One region of the Piezobacter thermophilus genome, then DNA from elsewhere that is predicted to be linked to it. Evidence: riboswitches for the same ligand, from Rfam matches in the RefSeq annotation. Region 1 holds a riboswitch; the other holds the start of a gene.

Region 1 (7,817 bases):
CTGCCGATATCGGGCATTTGCGGAGCGTCCTGGAAGGGCACCCCCGAACAGATCGCGATAACCTTCAAGGCAGGTTTCCCCACTGCACTGAATGACGTTGAAATGGAACTCGGCGAGATCTGCCGGGAGCTGAACGGGCGTTTCACGGGGCATCCTCACGGTTTCTCATATGGTCTGGAAGGAAATGTATTCGGGGTGAAAAATCCCGAACCACGCATGAGCATGGCAGGAAAACTTATCCATGAAGGCTCTGGATACATCGCCCAAGCGGTTCTTTCGGCAGCGGAACTTCAACTGCGTGAAGAACTTTCGCGGCGCTTCGCCATTTCCGTGATCGAAGGGGGCTGGTTCACTTCCTATACTGATGCTTTGCGAAGCGCGTTGCACCGTCTGGCGAAGCCGATATCGGGTCGTGTCAGTTGGCAGGTCACCGACCGGTCCTGCTTTGTAAATACGATTGCTCCCGACAAATCGAGTAAGATTGGCGCTCATCTCGAGAGTTTTACCTGTTCGGTGGAAAACTATGATCTGTCGAAAAAGATCTCTTTTGACCTGCTGAAGGAGCACACCCATGCATGAAGAGCCCACGACCGGAGGTGTGGGCATGCTGTGGCTTGTTCTACCTGTCATTCTTATCTGGGGCGGCAACTTTGCGGTCATGCGGGTCGGCGTTCATGAAATCGGTCCCTTCACTCTGGCAGCGATGCGGTTCTTCATTGCTGCCGCCCCGTTGCTCCTGTTCGTTCCGCGCCCTGGGGTTCCTTTCGGTTTCATTGCTTCATACGCCGCCACCTTCGGCCTCGGTCAGTTCGGTCTTCTGTTTTGGGCCATATATCTGGGCCTGCCCTCCGGCATGGCGTCTCTTCTCGTGCAGCTTCAGGTCGTTTTCACTCCGATTCTCGCTCTCTTCTTCCTCAAGCAGCGCATTCCGGCCGCGACGACAGGTGCCATTGTTATCAGCCTTCTCGGACTTGGGATCGTTTTGTCCGGGACAGTGGAACGGGCGGGATTGCTGCCCATGGCTCTCGGGGTGGGCGCCGCGCTGTCCTGGGGAGCATCAAACGTCGTAATTTCCTGGGGGGCGGCAAGAGGGTTGCGATACAACCCCGTTTCGCTGGTCGCGTGGGCCAGCATGCTGTTGCCTTTGCCATTTCTTGCCCTTGCCGGCATTTCCGGCGAGTTCGAGGGCCTGACTGTTGCCCGTATCATTCAGGCGCTACCCCCGGCAATCTATCTGGGATTGATCGCCACGGTAATCGCCTACTATTTCTGGGTGAAGGCTCTGGCAACCTACAAGGCCGCCAACGTCGCTCCGTTTACGTTACTGATTCCGATCATCGGACTTATTCTTGGCAACCTGTTGTTCGCAGAGGCGCTCGACGGTCTTCGCCTCATTGGCAGCGTCGTCATCATTACCGGAATTCTGATCCATATGGTGGGTATCAGGATCGAGGAAGCCCGATCGCGCAAGCATTCCTGATCAGGGTGCCATTCAATTCGTCAACCTCATGTAAGCAGCGGGCGTCATACCAGTTGCCTTCTTGAAGGATCTGGTAAAGTGGCTCTGGTCGGAAAATCCGCAATGGGCGGAAATATCTGCGATTGGCATTTTCCGTGCCAGCATATCACGGGCGCGTGCAATTCGACGGGAAAAAACCCAACGAGCCGGGCTTACGGAAAAGGAGGCGCGAAACATTTTCTGGAAATGGAATTCACTCAGATTTACCTGACGGGAAAGGTCACGCAATGTCAGTGGTTTATCAAGATTATTTTCTATGAAATCCCTGACCGTTCTTGCAGAATGGCTGCTGAGCCCGCCTTTCAGCCGAAATTGGCCTGATGGGCGGCAGATGGCATAGATCTCTGTCAACAGGTCGGTAATTCCACTTTCGATGGCAAGGCGGTCTTCACTTTGCCAGGCCAGAAGCACCGCTCGGAACGCGTTTTTCATGGGAGCAATGTCGCCATAATCGATTTCGGGAACGTGGCAGAGCCTGGCGTCTTTCTCCGTTGTTTTGACAAAGCGACGTCGCAATTCCGCGTCATCCACATGCAGGTGCAAAAAGACAAGCGGTTTCGAATGCCCCCATCGTGAATACGCGCCTTCCGGAATTATGCAGATCTTTCCAGGGCCACCGGAACTATTGGGCGCATTTTTGCGCCTGCTACCGTGACCGCCTTTCAGATAATAACTGAAGGTATGGCCCTCGGGGCAAGTATAGTTGACATCGCGACCTGCGTTCCTCCAGATCGAGAGCGTTAGTGTCCGCGCACGTGGTGTAATTTCTGCACCTTCGACGGTGTAACCAGGGTGGCCATCGAGGTGTATGGTTGCGGTGGAGTTTCAGAGCTTCAACCACGAACCACACGGAGACCCCGATGACCAAGACGAATATGGACCTTTCCGAACTTTTGGCCAAGCAGGACGGTGGCGATTTTCTTCGCGCCGTTGCTGAGGCCGTGCTGCAGCTTCTGATGGAGGCCGATGTCGAGGGCCTGATCGGCGCCGGCAAGCATGAGCGCAACAGTGAACGCACGACGTGGCGCAACGGGTATCGAGAGCGCGCTCTCGATACCCGTTTGGGCCGGCTGAACCTCAAGGTGCCCAAGCTGCGGCAGGGCAGCTACTTCCCGGGCTTTCTGGAGCCGCGCAAGACATCCGAGAAGGCGTTGGTCGCAGTGATCCAGGAGGCATGGATCGGTGGCGTCTCGACCCGCCGCGTGGACGAACTGGCACAGGCGATGGGCCTGCACGGCATCTCCAAAAGCACGGTGTCGAAGCTGTGCAAGGACATTGACGAACGGGTCAACGAATTCCTGAACCGGCCGCTTACCGGTGAATGGCCCTATGTCTGGCTGGATGCCACCTATCTCAAGGTGCGCCAAGGCGGGCGCATTGTCTCTGTAGCGGCCATAATCGCCGTCGCCGCGAACACGGACGGACGCCGTGAAATCATTGGCCTGGGGCTGGGACCGTCGGAGGCAGAAACCTTCTGGATGGATTTTCTCCGCGGCCTCAAGGCCCGGGGGCTTGACGGGAGCAAGCTGGTCATCTCGGATGCCCACAGCGGCCTGCGCGCGGCCATCGGGCGGGTCTTCGACGCTACCTGGCAACGCTGCCGCGTCCACTGGATGCGCAACGCCCTGGCCCACGTCTCGCGCGGCCAGCACACCGTCGTCGCCGCCGCCATCCGCCAGGCCTTCGATCAACCCGACCGAAAGCAGGCCGGCGAGACATGGCGCCGCGTCGCCGACCAGCTACGCTCTCGCTGGCCCAAACTGGCCGAGCTGATGGACGAGAGCGAGCACGACGTGCTGGCCTACATGGCCTTCCCCCGCCAGCACCGCAAGAAACTGCACAGCACCAACCCGATTGAACGTTTGAACAAGGAGGTGAAGCGCAGGGCCGACGTCGTCGGGATCTTCCCCAACGAGGCCTCCATCACCCGCCTCATCGGCGCCGTCCTGTTCGAGCAGAACGACGAATGGCAGACCGCAAGCCGCTACATGCAGGTCGAGGCCTTCGCCCAGATCGACAACGAGGAGACCGACCCCATTCTCAGCATAACAACTCAGGCCGCATGATCATGACACGAGGCCACCCAAATTACACCACCTTGACGGACGTGACCGATTCTTACCGCCTTGTGCTGTTCGATGATGGCAGGCTCGAAGAGCAGGCCGTCACTCACTTCATCGACAGGCTGGATAAAGACCTCTGATCCTGCCCCCGTTTCACCAGACAGCTAAGCAGTTTCGGTTTGGGCCCTTCGGAACTCGCGTGGCGAGCGCTACTTGAGGGCCGAGTGCGGGTGGTTTTCGTTATAGTCCTCGATCCAGCCTCCGATCAACTTAAGAACGGCTTTCGCATCGGGCAGCAGTTTGAACCGGAAGTATTCGTGCTTGACAACACCCCCTCTCATCCTCCATTCGGCGGGATGCGCCGGTTCCGCATGTGCGGATGAAAAGGGAATGCTTATGCAGCCGCCCCCGCGACCGTAAGCGGAGAGGGTCCCCAAGAATGCCACTGGCCGACGGCCGGGAAGGCGGGGTGCCCACCGGATGGAAACAACCATTCGACTCCGCGAGCCGGGAGACCTGCCTGCGCCTCTGTTTCGTCAACCGGGCGGGGCGTCTCGGTTGCGGGAAGTGCGCGGCGAGGCCGAACTCCTTCCCCTTTGCCCCGCTTCGCAAAGGGAAAAGAAAGTGAACGGCACGGGCACGGCACGAGTTGTTGAAATCCTGGTCTGTACCACCTGCCGCGGGAGGCAGCCGACCGATGATGCCTCGCCGTCGCGGCCGGGGGCGCAGCTTCATGATGCACTGGTGGGGTTGGTACTGCCCGAAGGCGTCGTTGTGCGGGCGGTGGAGTGCCTGTCGAACTGCAATCGGGGCTGTTCGGTCGTGCTGCGGGGTCCGGGGCGGTGGACCTATGTCTATGGCAATTTTTCCGGCCCCGAAGACGCCGAGCTGGTCCGCGACATGGCCGGGCGCTACCGGCAGACCGCTGACGGGCTGGTTCCCTGGCGCGAACGGCCGGCGCATTTCCGCAAGAACTGCATCGCCCGAATCCCGCCACAGGAAGTCATCGCATGAAGACCATGGAAAAGTTGCCGGTCACGGTGATCACCGGCTTTCTCGGCGCTGGCAAGACGACCCTGATCCGGCATCTGATGGAGAATCCGGGCGGCCGGCGGATGGCGGTGGTGATCAATGAATTCGGCGATGTCGGCGTCGATGGCGAGATCCTGAGATCCTGCTCCATTCCCGACTGTCCCGCAGAAAACATCGTCGAGCTGGCCAATGGCTGCATCTGTTGCACCGTGGCCGACGATTTCATCCCCACGATCGAGGCGCTGATGGCGCTGGATCCGCGCCCCGATCACATCCTGATCGAGACCTCGGGGCTGGCGCTGCCCAAGCCTCTGCTGAAAGCTTTCGACTGGCCCGAGATCCGCTCGCGGATCACCGTGGACGGGGTGATCGCCTTGGCCGACGCCGAAGCCGTGGCCGCAGGCCGATTCGCTTCGGATGTTGTGGCGGTTGATGCCCAGCGGGCCGCCGACGACAGTCTCGACCACGAAACCCCGCTGTCCGAGGTGTTCGGGGATCAGATCGCCTGCGCCGACATCGTGCTGCTGACCAAGCCCGATCTTGCCGGCCCCGAGGGTGTGGCTCGCGCCCGCGCGGTCATTGCCCAGCGCGCCCCGCGGCCGCTGCCGGTGATCGAAGTGGCCGAGGGCGTGGTGGATGCGCGCGTAATTCTGGGCCTGGGCGCGGCGGCCGAGGATGACCTGGACGCCCGCCCCGGCCACCATGACGGCGCCGACGAACACGAACATGACGATTTCGACAGTGTGGTGATCGAGCTGCCGGAACAGGATGACCCGGCGGCCCTCGTGGCGCGGATCGAGCAGCTGGCCCGCGAACGCAACATCCTGCGGCTGAAAGGTTACGCCGCCGTGCGCGGGCGGCCGATGCGGCTACTGGTGCAGGCCGTGGGAGCACGGGTGCGCCACCAGTTCGATCGCCTCTGGCGGCCGGACGAGCTCAGGCAGGGCCGACTGGTGGTCATCGCCGAGCATGACGATATCGATGCCGACGCCATCCGCATGATCCTGACCGGAGATCACGCGGCTTCGGGCTGAAGGGGCGGAGCGAATGCACGTCGTCTTTCGCGAAAGCCGGGGGCTTGAGGAAACCGCCACCCCGACCGATCTGGGCCAGAGTCCGGCGGATCTGGTCGTGCTGTCCTTTTCCGACAGCGATCTTGGCGCCTTCGCGGAAGGCTGGCGGTGCGGTGGCGGGCCCGAGGGCCACCTGCCGTCGCTGCGGCTGGCCAATCTGTCCGCCCTGACCCATCCGCTCTCGGTGGATGTCTATGCCGAGCAGACCCTCTCGGGCGCGCGGGCGGTGCTGGTCCGATTGATCGGAGGGCTGCCCTACTGGTCCTACGGGATGGCGCAGTTGCAGGAACTGGCGCGCGAGCGCGATATCGTCCTGGCGGCGCTGCCGGCGGATGGACGGCCCGATCCGCGGCTGGACGAGGTATCCACCCTGCCGCAAGACATTCTGCGCCGGCTGAGCCGGCTTTGCGATACGGGCGGCGCCGCGGCTGCCCGTGCGGCGCTGGTCGAACTGTCTCGCGCCGCCGGTCTGACGACGGAGGCGGTCCCCGAGGTCGGGGTTCTGCCGCCGGTCGGCGCCTGGACGCCCGAACATGGCGTGATCTGTCCGGCCACCGTCCTTGCAGACGGCGATCACCCACGGATCCTGCTGGTGTTCTACCGTGCCCATCTGGTGGCCGCGGACATGGCGCCGGTGGCGGCGCTTTTCGACGCCTTCCGCCAGCGCGGTTTCGAGGTGGGGGCGCTGTTCGTGCCGTCTCTGAAGGCGCCCGGCGCCGGCGGCTGGCTGGCCCGGCAGCTGTGCCGGATGGCCCCTGATGCGATCGTCAACCTGACCGCCTTTTCCGGACGCGGAGAAGTGACGAAAGCCGGGCGCGGCGACGAGGCGGGCTCGCCGCTGGATGCGGCCGGGGTACCGGTGTTTCAGGTGGCGCTGGCTACCTCCTCCCGCGAGGCCTGGGCTGAGGCCGAACGTGGCCTCTCGCCCGCTGATCTGGCCATGCATGTCGTTCTGCCCGAGGTGGACGGGCGGATCTTGGCCGGGGTGGCCTCGTTCAAGGCATCCCAGCCGCGTGACGACGCATTGCAGTTCGCCCGTAACGTCCATTGCCCCGAACCGGACCGGATCGCGGCCATAGCCGCGCGGGTCGCCGGCTGGGTGCGTCTGGCACGGCGACCGGCGGAACAGAGGCGGGTGGTCCTGGTGCTGTCCACCTATCCCGGTCGCGAATGGCAGCTGGCGCATGCGGTGGGGCTGGACGCGCTGGCCTCGGTGCAGGCGATGCTGGAGGATCTGGCCGGGGCCGGATACGACACCGGCAGCGATGGGGCCGGCGGGGGTGCGCAGCCGGGCGAGGGCCGGGATGCGGATCAGGGTGCGGATATGGCGGCGGAGCTGCAGATGGCGCGTATGCACTGGCCGTTGCGGGAATATCTGGCGGCGCTTGCGACTCTGCCCGAGGCGTTGCGCGAGGCGCTGCAAGCCGCCTGGGGCCCGCCCGAGGCCGATCCGGACTGCATCGACGGGCAGTTCCATTTCCGTGCGCTGCGGCGCGGCAGGGTGGTGGTGGCGCTGCAACCCGAACGCGGTTGCCCCGAGTCGCGGGCGGACGACTATCACGATCTCTCGCGCATTCCTCGGCATGGCTATGTGGCCTTCTATCTGTGGCTGCGCCAAGGCCTTGGCGCCGATGCGCTGGTGCATGTGGGCGCCCATGGCACGCTGGAATGGCTGCCGGGCAAGTCGGTGGCGCTGTCGGCGCAATGCTGGCCCGAGGCGCTGGCGGGCAGCCTGCCGGTGATCTATCCCTTCATCGTCAACGACCCCGGCGAGGCGGCCCAGGCCAAGCGCCGGATCGGCGCGGTGACGCTGGGCCATGTGCCGCCGCCCCTGCGGCCCGGTGCCAGCCCCCCCGGCCTGACCCGGCTGGAGGCGCTTCTGGACGAGTTTTCCAATGCCGACGGGCTGGACCCGCGCCGGTGCGACCGGCTTCAGGACGATATCCGCTCCGAGGCACAGGCGCTGGGGATCGAGGACGATCTGGGCCTTGAGCGGGCCGCCAGCGCCGCCGAGGCGATCACCCGCATCGACCGCTTCGTCTGCGACGTGAAGGACAGCCAGTTCGGCGAGGGGCTTCATGTGTGGGGGCGCGGCGATGGCGGGGGCGATGACGCCTTCGCCCGCTCTGC
Region 2 (7,817 bases), 740 kb from region 1:
AAGCGTTCCACCCGGATGCCGAGGCGGCGCAGCATCTGCACGGTGGCATCCGAGCTGTAGGTGCCGGCCAGCACCAGGTCGGGGGCGAGCAGATAGACCTCCTCGGCCCCTGATCCGTTCGCGGGCAGTTTCCGCGCGGCCTCGAACATGGCCGAGCTGTCGGGGTCGTGGGCCAGCCGCGACACCGAAACCAGTTGCCCCGGCGCCGCCAGCATCAGCGCCAGCTGGTCGGTGCACAGGTTGATCGACACCACCCGGCGGGGGGGCGGCGGCTCCTGCGCCCCGGCCGGCACCGCCGCGCCCGCAAGGGCGAACGCGGCGGCAAGGGATATGATCCTAGAAGGCCGCACGCAGCCCCGCGAAGATCGCCCGCCCCGAGGCATTATACCCGGCCGAGGTCTGGTAGGTTTCGTCGGTCAGGTTCTCGACCCGCAGCCAGGCGGCCGCGCTGTCGGTCAGCTGGTAGGACAGGCCGGCATTGACAACCGTGTAGTTCGGCATGGCGGTGCCGAACTCGTCGGGGCGGTCGGCCACGTGCTGCACCGAGAGGTTGGCCCGCCACCTGTCGGACAGATCGGCGTCCAGCCCGACCACCAGGTCATGCCCCGGCACCCGCAGCAGCCGCGCGCCGGTGGCGTCGGAAGTCTCGGTATAGGTGTAATTGCCGAACAGCCTGACCCGGTCGCTGATCGCCCACTCCCCGGCAAGCTCGACCCCCTTGGTGGTCGAGGTCCCGGCGACCTGCCGATACTGCCCAGAGAAGGGCACGAATGACAGGACGACGAACTGGATCAGGTTGTCGATCCGGTTGTAGAAGGCGGTGCCGCGCAGATAGCTGCCGGGGCCGAACTGATGGGTCACGCCCAGCTCGAAGCTGGTGCTTTCCTCGGGGCGCAGCGAGGGGTTGCCGTAAAGCGTGCTGTTGAGCTCGTAAAGCGACGGCGCCCGGAACCCGGTCGCCGCGACGGCATTGAGCGTCGTGGCATTGCTCAGCTGCCATGCGGCGGCCAGCCTGCCCGACAGGTTCCCACCGAAGGACTGGTAGTTGTCATAGCGCAGCGATGCGGCCAGATCGACATCTTCACGCGGGGCGTAGAGGACTTCTCCGAACAGGCCGGAATTGTCTTCCGAACCGCGGTCGAAGCCGGTGTTGAAGCTTTCCCGCTGCCAGTCGGCGCCGAAGGTATAGCGCAGCGCGTCGGACTGGCGATAGACACCGGTATAGTCGAGCTTCTGACGCTTGCCGAAGAAGGGCGAGGAAAAGCCATTGGAATTGAAGACCCGGTCGTTCTGGTAATAGGTGTAGGACAGCGTGCTTTGCACGCCACCGGTCTGCATCTCGGCAAAACCGCGGGCGGCGCGGGTCCGGGTGCTGAATGTCTCGTCATAGGGCGGCGCGCCGTCGCCGATCCATTCGTCATAATCCCCGTTGCCGTTGAGCGCATAGGCCGAGAAACCGAGATTCAGGACATCGCTTGCCTGGACATCGCCGCTCAGGTTCAGCTGCGTGCCCCGGTAGCCGTCGGGTTCGGTGTTGGCAGCCCCGGCCTTGGCCGAGAAGCCGCGGGTGTTCACATGGTTCAGGCTGATGCTCAGCCCGCCACGCTGGCCCCGGTGCACGATGTTTGCTCCGGTGCGGAAGGTGTCGTAGCTGCCGCCTTCGGCGGTCAGCGTGGTCCGGGTGCCCGGCGTATCCCGGCGCGGGGCGGTGGTGATGTTGACCACGCCGCCGATCGCCCGCGATCCGTACAGCGACGAACTGGTGCCCTTGAGGATCTCGATCCGGCTCACGGCCGTCGTTGTCAGCCCGGCCCAGTTGAACTGGGTCTGGGGCTGGCTGGGATCGGTCACGTCGATGCCGTCCACGAGGACCTTGATGTATTTTCCGTCCAGCCCCCGGATGCGCAGCTGCGTGCTGGCGCCAAGCGCGCCATTGGCGCTGACCGACAGGCCGGGCAGGCGCGACAGGTAATCCGCCACCGTGGTTTCGGGGGCCTGTCCCAGATCTTCCCCGGTCACGACCTCGATCGTGGCGCCGGTGCGTTTCAGTTCAGTTTCCTGTCCCGACCTGTTGGCGAAAACGGCAATCTCGCCCAGGTCGAATGCTTCCTGCGCCGCTGCGCCACGCAAGCCCGCGCCCAGCGCAGAGCCCACGGCAAGTGCAGAGACGGTGGCAACGAGTTTTTTCATGGTCCCGATTCCTTCCAGACCTTCTGTTACGGTTTTGCCGCGGAAGGCACGGGAAGCGCCGTCCACGAACGGGTGAGTAAGGGTGTCACCACTACGGAACAGACGCCGCCCTGCCGGCGCCCCCCGCGCCGGTGGAAGGTGATCGCTCTGGCAGGTCTCCTGACTCGCGGGTCACAGCGCCTCGTCCGGACCTTCCCGATCCCGCCGGGGGATCAGTGGCATCAACCGGTGGCGCTCTCCGCCTACAGTTGCGGGGGCAGTCGCGGCATTGGCCGTTGGCGGGAGGTTCCTCACCCCCGGGCCGCACCGCGTTCCCTTTTGCCGGCGACTCGCGCCGCCGAACCAGAGCAAGCCGCTCATAGGGCCAGACGGCGCGCCGATCAAGAACCGATTGCGACCGGCGATGACGCAATCGCGCCTTGCGGCCCGGTTTGCGCGCCTGTATCCCGCAGTCCCACCCAACCCAGACAGCAACCGGACGGAGCCCGTTCATGGACGATCATTCCCCCGACGCCACCTATCGCGTGACCGCGGACGAACTGCGCAGCTTCATCGAGCGCATCGAACGACTGGAGGCCGAAAAGAAGGACATCGCCGATCAGCAGAAAGAGGTGATGGCCGAGGCCAAGGCCCGCGGCTACGACACGAAGGTGATGCGCAAGCTGATCGCGCTGCGCAAGCGCGACAAGGACGAAATCGCCGAGGAGGAGGCGGTCCTGGAACTCTACAAGCAGGCGCTGGGCATGTGACCACGCCTCTTCCCCTTCCTCTTGCTCCAAATACTTCGGGGTGAATGCGCGCCGCAGGCGCGCAGAGGGGCAGAGCCCCTGACTGCCCCCTCAGCCGCTGCCGATATCGGTGCGGGCCACCGAAACCGACTTGGCCACCGCAAACACCCTCATCCCCGGCGCAAGTCCCAGCGCCTCGGCCGACCGGCGGGTGATCCGCGCCAGCAGCCGGTCGCTGCCGCAACGCAGCTGGACCATGACGCCGGGCCCGCCGCCCGAGCGCAGCGCCAGCACCTCGCAGGGCAGGACATTGAGCGCCGAAAGCCCGTGCGGCGCCTCCAGCGCCACGATCACGTCATGGGCAAGAATGCGCACCCGCAGCCGCGCCCCCTCCGGCGCATCCGTCTCAGGCAGGAACAGCCGCCCGCCCGAGACCGCGAGTTCCGTCAGCCCGTCCGGGTGATGCCGGATCACGGTCGCGCCCAGCACCGCGCCGGCCTCGCGCAGGCCGATCTGGCGCACTGTGGCCGGATCGGACAGAACCCGCTCGGCCGTGCCCGCCCGTGCCACCCGCCCCGATTCCAGCACCACCACGAAGGTGGCCAGCCGCGCCACCTCGGCCACCGAATGGCTGACATAGAGAACCGGGATCTCGGTCCGGTCCCGCAGCCGCTCCAGGTAGGGCAGGATTTCCTCCTTGCGCGCGGTATCCAGCGCCGCCAGCGGCTCGTCCATCAACAGCATCCGCGGACGCGACAGCAGCGCCCTGCCGATCGCCACCCGCTGTTTTTCTCCACCCGAAAGCGATCCGGGTCGGCGTTCAAGCAGCGCGTCGATGCCCAGCAGCGCGCAGACCTCCTCCAGCGACGGGCCCTGCGCCCCGCGCGGGGCGAAGCGCGCCCCATAGATCAGGTTCTGGCGCACCGAAAGATGCGGAAACAGCCGCCCGTCCTGAAACACATAGCCCAGCCGCCGCCGGTGCACCGGCAGGTTCACTCGCGTGCGCGAATCGAACAGCACCTCGCCGGCCAGCTCGATCCGGCCGCGTGCCGGCCGCAGCAGGCCGGAAACCGCATTGACCACCGTGGTCTTGCCCGCCCCCGAGCGGCCGAACAGGGCGGTGATGCCCGAAGGCGCCTCGAAGGAGACATCCAGCCGGAACCCGGCGAAGGGATGCGTGATCTCCACCCGCAGGCTCATGCTCCGGCCACCCTGCGCGCGGCGCGGCGGGCCAGGATTTCGGATACCAGAAGCGCCGCCACCGCCAGCGCCACCGAAATCGCCACCAGGTGCAGCGCCCGCGTCTCGCCGCCCGGCACCTGCAGGAAGGTGTAGATCGCCAGCGGCAGGGTCCGGGTTTCGCCGGGGATGTTGGAGACGAAGGTGATGGTGGCCCCGAACTCGCCCACCGCGCGGGCAAAGGCCAGAACCGCCCCGGCGATGATGCCGGGCAGCACCAGCGGCAGGGTGACGGTCACGAAGACCCAGACCCTTGATGCGCCCAGCGTCGCCGCCGCCTGCTCCAGCCTGGGATCGACCGCCTCGATCGCCAGACGCATTGCCCGCACCATCAGCGGAAAGGCCATGATCGCCGCCGCCAGCACCGCGCCGGTCCAGCGAAAGGCGATGGTGACGCCGAACAGATCGTAAAGCCACGCCCCCACCGGTCCCTTGCGCCCAAAGGTCAGCAGCAGCAGGTAGCCGGTCACCACCGGCGGCAGGATCAACGGCAAGTGCACCAGCGCGTTCACCAACTGCTTGCCGCGAAACTCCCACCGCGCCAGCGCGAAGGCGGTGAACAGCCCCGGAGGCAGGCTGGCCAGCACCGCCCAGATCGAGACGCGCAGCGAAAGGCCGATCGCCTCCCACTCGTCGGGGCCGAGCCAGTTGCTCAAGACGGATCCTCCACCAGCCCGAAGCCCGTGGCGCGGAAGATGTCCGCCGCCCGCGGACCCTTCAGGAAGTCGAGGAAGGCGCGCGCCTGCGCGCCGTCGCCATCGGCCAGCACCGCCACCGGGTAGCGGATCGGCGGGTGGCTGTCTTCGGGAAAGACGCCCAGCACCCGCACATCGGGCGAGGCCGCCGCATCGGTGGCATAGACGATGCCGAGGGGTGCGGCACCGCTGGCCACCAGCCGCAGCGCCCCGGTCACGCTGCCGGCCTGCGCCAGCCGGTCAGCCAGCACGTCCCATAGTCCCAGGGATTGCAGCGCGGCCCTTGCATAGATCCCCGCCGGCACCGCATCCACCAGTGCCACTGCCAGCCGCCCGCCCTCCATCCGCGCCAACAAATCCACCCCGGACTCCAGCGTCAGTGCGCCACCTTCTTCGCCGGTGCCGGCAATCAGCACCAGCCGGTTGGTCAGCAGGTCGCTGCGCGTGCCTTCCGCCAGCAGCCCGTCGGCGGCGACCGCATCCATCCACGCGGCATTGGCGGACAGGAACAGGTTCGCCGGGGCCCCATGCTGCAGCTGGCGGGCCAGCGCCGAACTGCCGCCATAGACCAGCCGGACCCGGTTGCCGCTTTCGTCGGAGAAGGCGGCGGCGATCTCGTCCAGGGCGGTCTTGAGGCTGGCCGCGGCAAAAACGGTGACCGTGCCCGCCACCGCGCTGCCGGCCGCGGCAAGGACGCCGAACGCCCAGAGCGCCAGGACAAGGATCATCTGTCGGGGCTGGGGGCGGGGCATCGGCTCTCTCGTGTCGCTCCGGATCTACCCGGATGTATCGCAGCCCTGTCCCCCGTCGCGCAAGAGCGAACAGGGCCGATGCGTGCCCCTTCTCAGGGCGTGATCAGGGTCACGTCGGGGATGCGCTGGATGCGCAGCAGGTCCTCGTCATAGCGCTCGGTCAGGTCGTCCACCAGCTCTTCGGTCCAGCCGGGCAGGTCGAGTTCCTCTTCGACCGCTTCATCGATGGCGAACTTGTCGAGGAAGGCGGCATAGACGCGGCGGCGGTGGATCTCGGTCAGCTCGGGGCGCGCGGCAAGATACGCCTTCAGCCTCTGCATTCCGTCGGGCGACATGATCTCCGCCAGCAGGTCAAGCTCGCCCTCGACCGGCGCGCCGTGGTCTAGCCCGCCCATCTCGCGCAGCAGCTGCCCCCAGATCAGCGGCGTGTCCTCGTTGCACCAGACGGTGATCGGGATTTCGGGCAGGGCGGCGCGGATGCGGGTCAGCAGGTCGGACCAGCGCAGCGCGGCCGGGTCGGTCGTCGAAAGGACCTCGTGCAGGCGCTTGGCCGAGGCCTTGCGCAGCACCAGCGGCAGGAAGCTGGCCGGGTTGCGGATCGCCAGGAACAGTTCGATCCGGTCGAGGTGGAACAGCTGCCGGGTCTGGTCCAGACGCTCTTCGGCCAGGGGGTATAGCGTGTTGCCGTCGAGCGCGTAACGCTGCGACCCGAAGAAGTTCTCGTTGGACAGGACCAGGCGGTCGGCGGTTTCCTCGTCGAGGATGGCGTCGATCAGAACCTCCCGGGCATCCTCGGCCGGCGGGGCGTTCAGCATCGCCTTGTAGGCTTCCTTCAGCAGCGTCCGATACTTGCCCGGCCCGGGCACGGCGGTGCCGTGCCGGGCCAGCTGCGCCTTGTTGCGCAGAAGGCATTTCAGCAGGCGGTCTTCGTCTGTGCAATGGGCGCCGGCGTGAAAGATGACCTGCATGTTTCCAAGCGTGCTCCGTGCCGGATCGGCGTTCCGACTGAGTTATCCTTTCGCCCCCGGCCCGTCAAACGTCTTTGCCGCGCCGCCCCGGCCGATACGTGGTGGCGAGGGCGGAACGGGCGGAAGATGCGGCTTGAAGCGGCAAATCCGGTCGGGTAATGGAAAGCCGTCGGGCCGGTATAGCTCAGCTGGTAGAGCACGTGATTTGTAATCTCGGGGTCGGGGGTTCAAGTCCCTCTGCCGGCACCAGATATTCCCGGCGGGACTGCGATGTTTTGACAGTTTGCGAAGGGGCGGGAAGTCACCTTCGGACATGCCTCGATAGGTTTTGCACCGCAGGATCGGGCATGCCAGCCAGGCATCGGCCTCGTAACGGGTGACGTGAAGGTTGGTTTCCGGGTATTCGGCCCGGGCCCTGAGGCCATCCTGGAGCAGCAACCGGTCACTGGATCGATCGCGTGTCGCGGCCAGATTCTGCAGGCGATCGCGCAGGTTCTGGTCGGGCTTCGCGGCGAGTGGTCGGGCGGTGCCCATGTGCAGCGTTTCCTTTCTTCGATCATTCCAACGAGTATCTAACAGGCTGCTGAAAAGATGGGGTGGATGCCGCTCTCCCCGACGGCATCGCAATGTGCCAAGCTTGTGATGTTGAGAAACACAAGGAAAAGGAGAGGGCATCCATGGAAAATGTTACCATCATTGGAATTGATCTTGCAAAGAATGTATTTCAGTTGCACGGCGGGGCGGCAGACGGGTCTGCGGTGTTCCGAAAACGGCTGTCACGGCCACAGTTCCAGCGGTTCATGGCCAGGCATCCCGCCTGCACCGTGGCGATGGAGGCCTGTCCGGGGTCGCATTACTGGGCACGGGAACTGGCTGACATGGGTCATGCCGTATGGGTGATTTCGCCTCAGTACGTGACCCCGTTCGTGAAGCGGCAAAAGAATGATGCGGCCGATGCGGAGGCCATAGTCGAGGCGGCGATGCGTCCCAACATGCGTTTTGTCGAACCTAAAAGCGCCGAACAGCAAGCTCGCGCGGTCGTGTTCCGTATCCGCCAGAAGCTGGTCGCCCAACGGATCGAGCTGATAAATGCGCTGCGCTCGCATCTCTATGAGTTCGGCTATATCGCACCGGTCGGTTTGCAGCATCTGCCCCGGTTGGCAGAGGTCATCGCGGATGAGACCAGCGACCTGCCAAAGGTCGCACGCGTCGCCTGTCAGCAGCTTCTGGATCAGATCGACAACC

Evidence for each region. Region 1 has a riboswitch for cobalamin ahead of ACZ5CM_RS08725 (DUF1636 family protein). Riboswitches for the same ligand answer to the same signal wherever they lie in the genome.
Region 2: another riboswitch for cobalamin. It lies ahead of ACZ5CM_RS05000 (TonB-dependent receptor plug domain-containing protein); the one in region 1 lies ahead of ACZ5CM_RS08725 (DUF1636 family protein).

What each region holds. Positions count from the first base shown of each region.
Region 1 is NZ_AP042380.1:1,788,400-1,796,216, reverse strand. Features, by position in the region: gene ACZ5CM_RS08745 (argininosuccinate synthase domain-containing protein) at 1-579, shown strand, start outside; gene ACZ5CM_RS08740 (EamA family transporter) at 605-1,480, shown strand; gene ACZ5CM_RS08735 (helix-turn-helix domain-containing protein) at 1,493-2,050, opposite strand; gene ACZ5CM_RS08730 (IS256 family transposase) at 2,380-3,585, shown strand; cobalamin riboswitch at 3,928-4,120, shown strand; gene ACZ5CM_RS08725 (DUF1636 family protein) at 4,207-4,596, shown strand; gene cobW (cobalamin biosynthesis protein CobW) at 4,593-5,648, shown strand; gene cobN (cobaltochelatase subunit CobN) at 5,662-7,817, shown strand, end outside.
Region 2 is NZ_AP042380.1:1,052,273-1,060,089, forward strand. Features, by position in the region: gene ACZ5CM_RS04995 (ABC transporter substrate-binding protein) at 1-293, opposite strand, end outside; gene ACZ5CM_RS05000 (TonB-dependent receptor plug domain-containing protein) at 337-2,190, opposite strand; cobalamin riboswitch at 2,323-2,552, opposite strand; gene ACZ5CM_RS05005 (DUF2312 domain-containing protein) at 2,682-2,939, shown strand; gene modC (molybdenum ABC transporter ATP-binding protein) at 3,030-4,118, opposite strand; gene modB (molybdate ABC transporter permease subunit) at 4,115-4,813, opposite strand; gene modA (molybdate ABC transporter substrate-binding protein) at 4,810-5,604, opposite strand; gene ACZ5CM_RS05025 (hypothetical protein) at 5,697-6,572, opposite strand; tRNA gene ACZ5CM_RS05030 (tRNA-Thr) at 6,746-6,821, shown strand; gene ACZ5CM_RS05035 (IS110 family RNA-guided transposase) at 7,250-7,817, shown strand, end outside.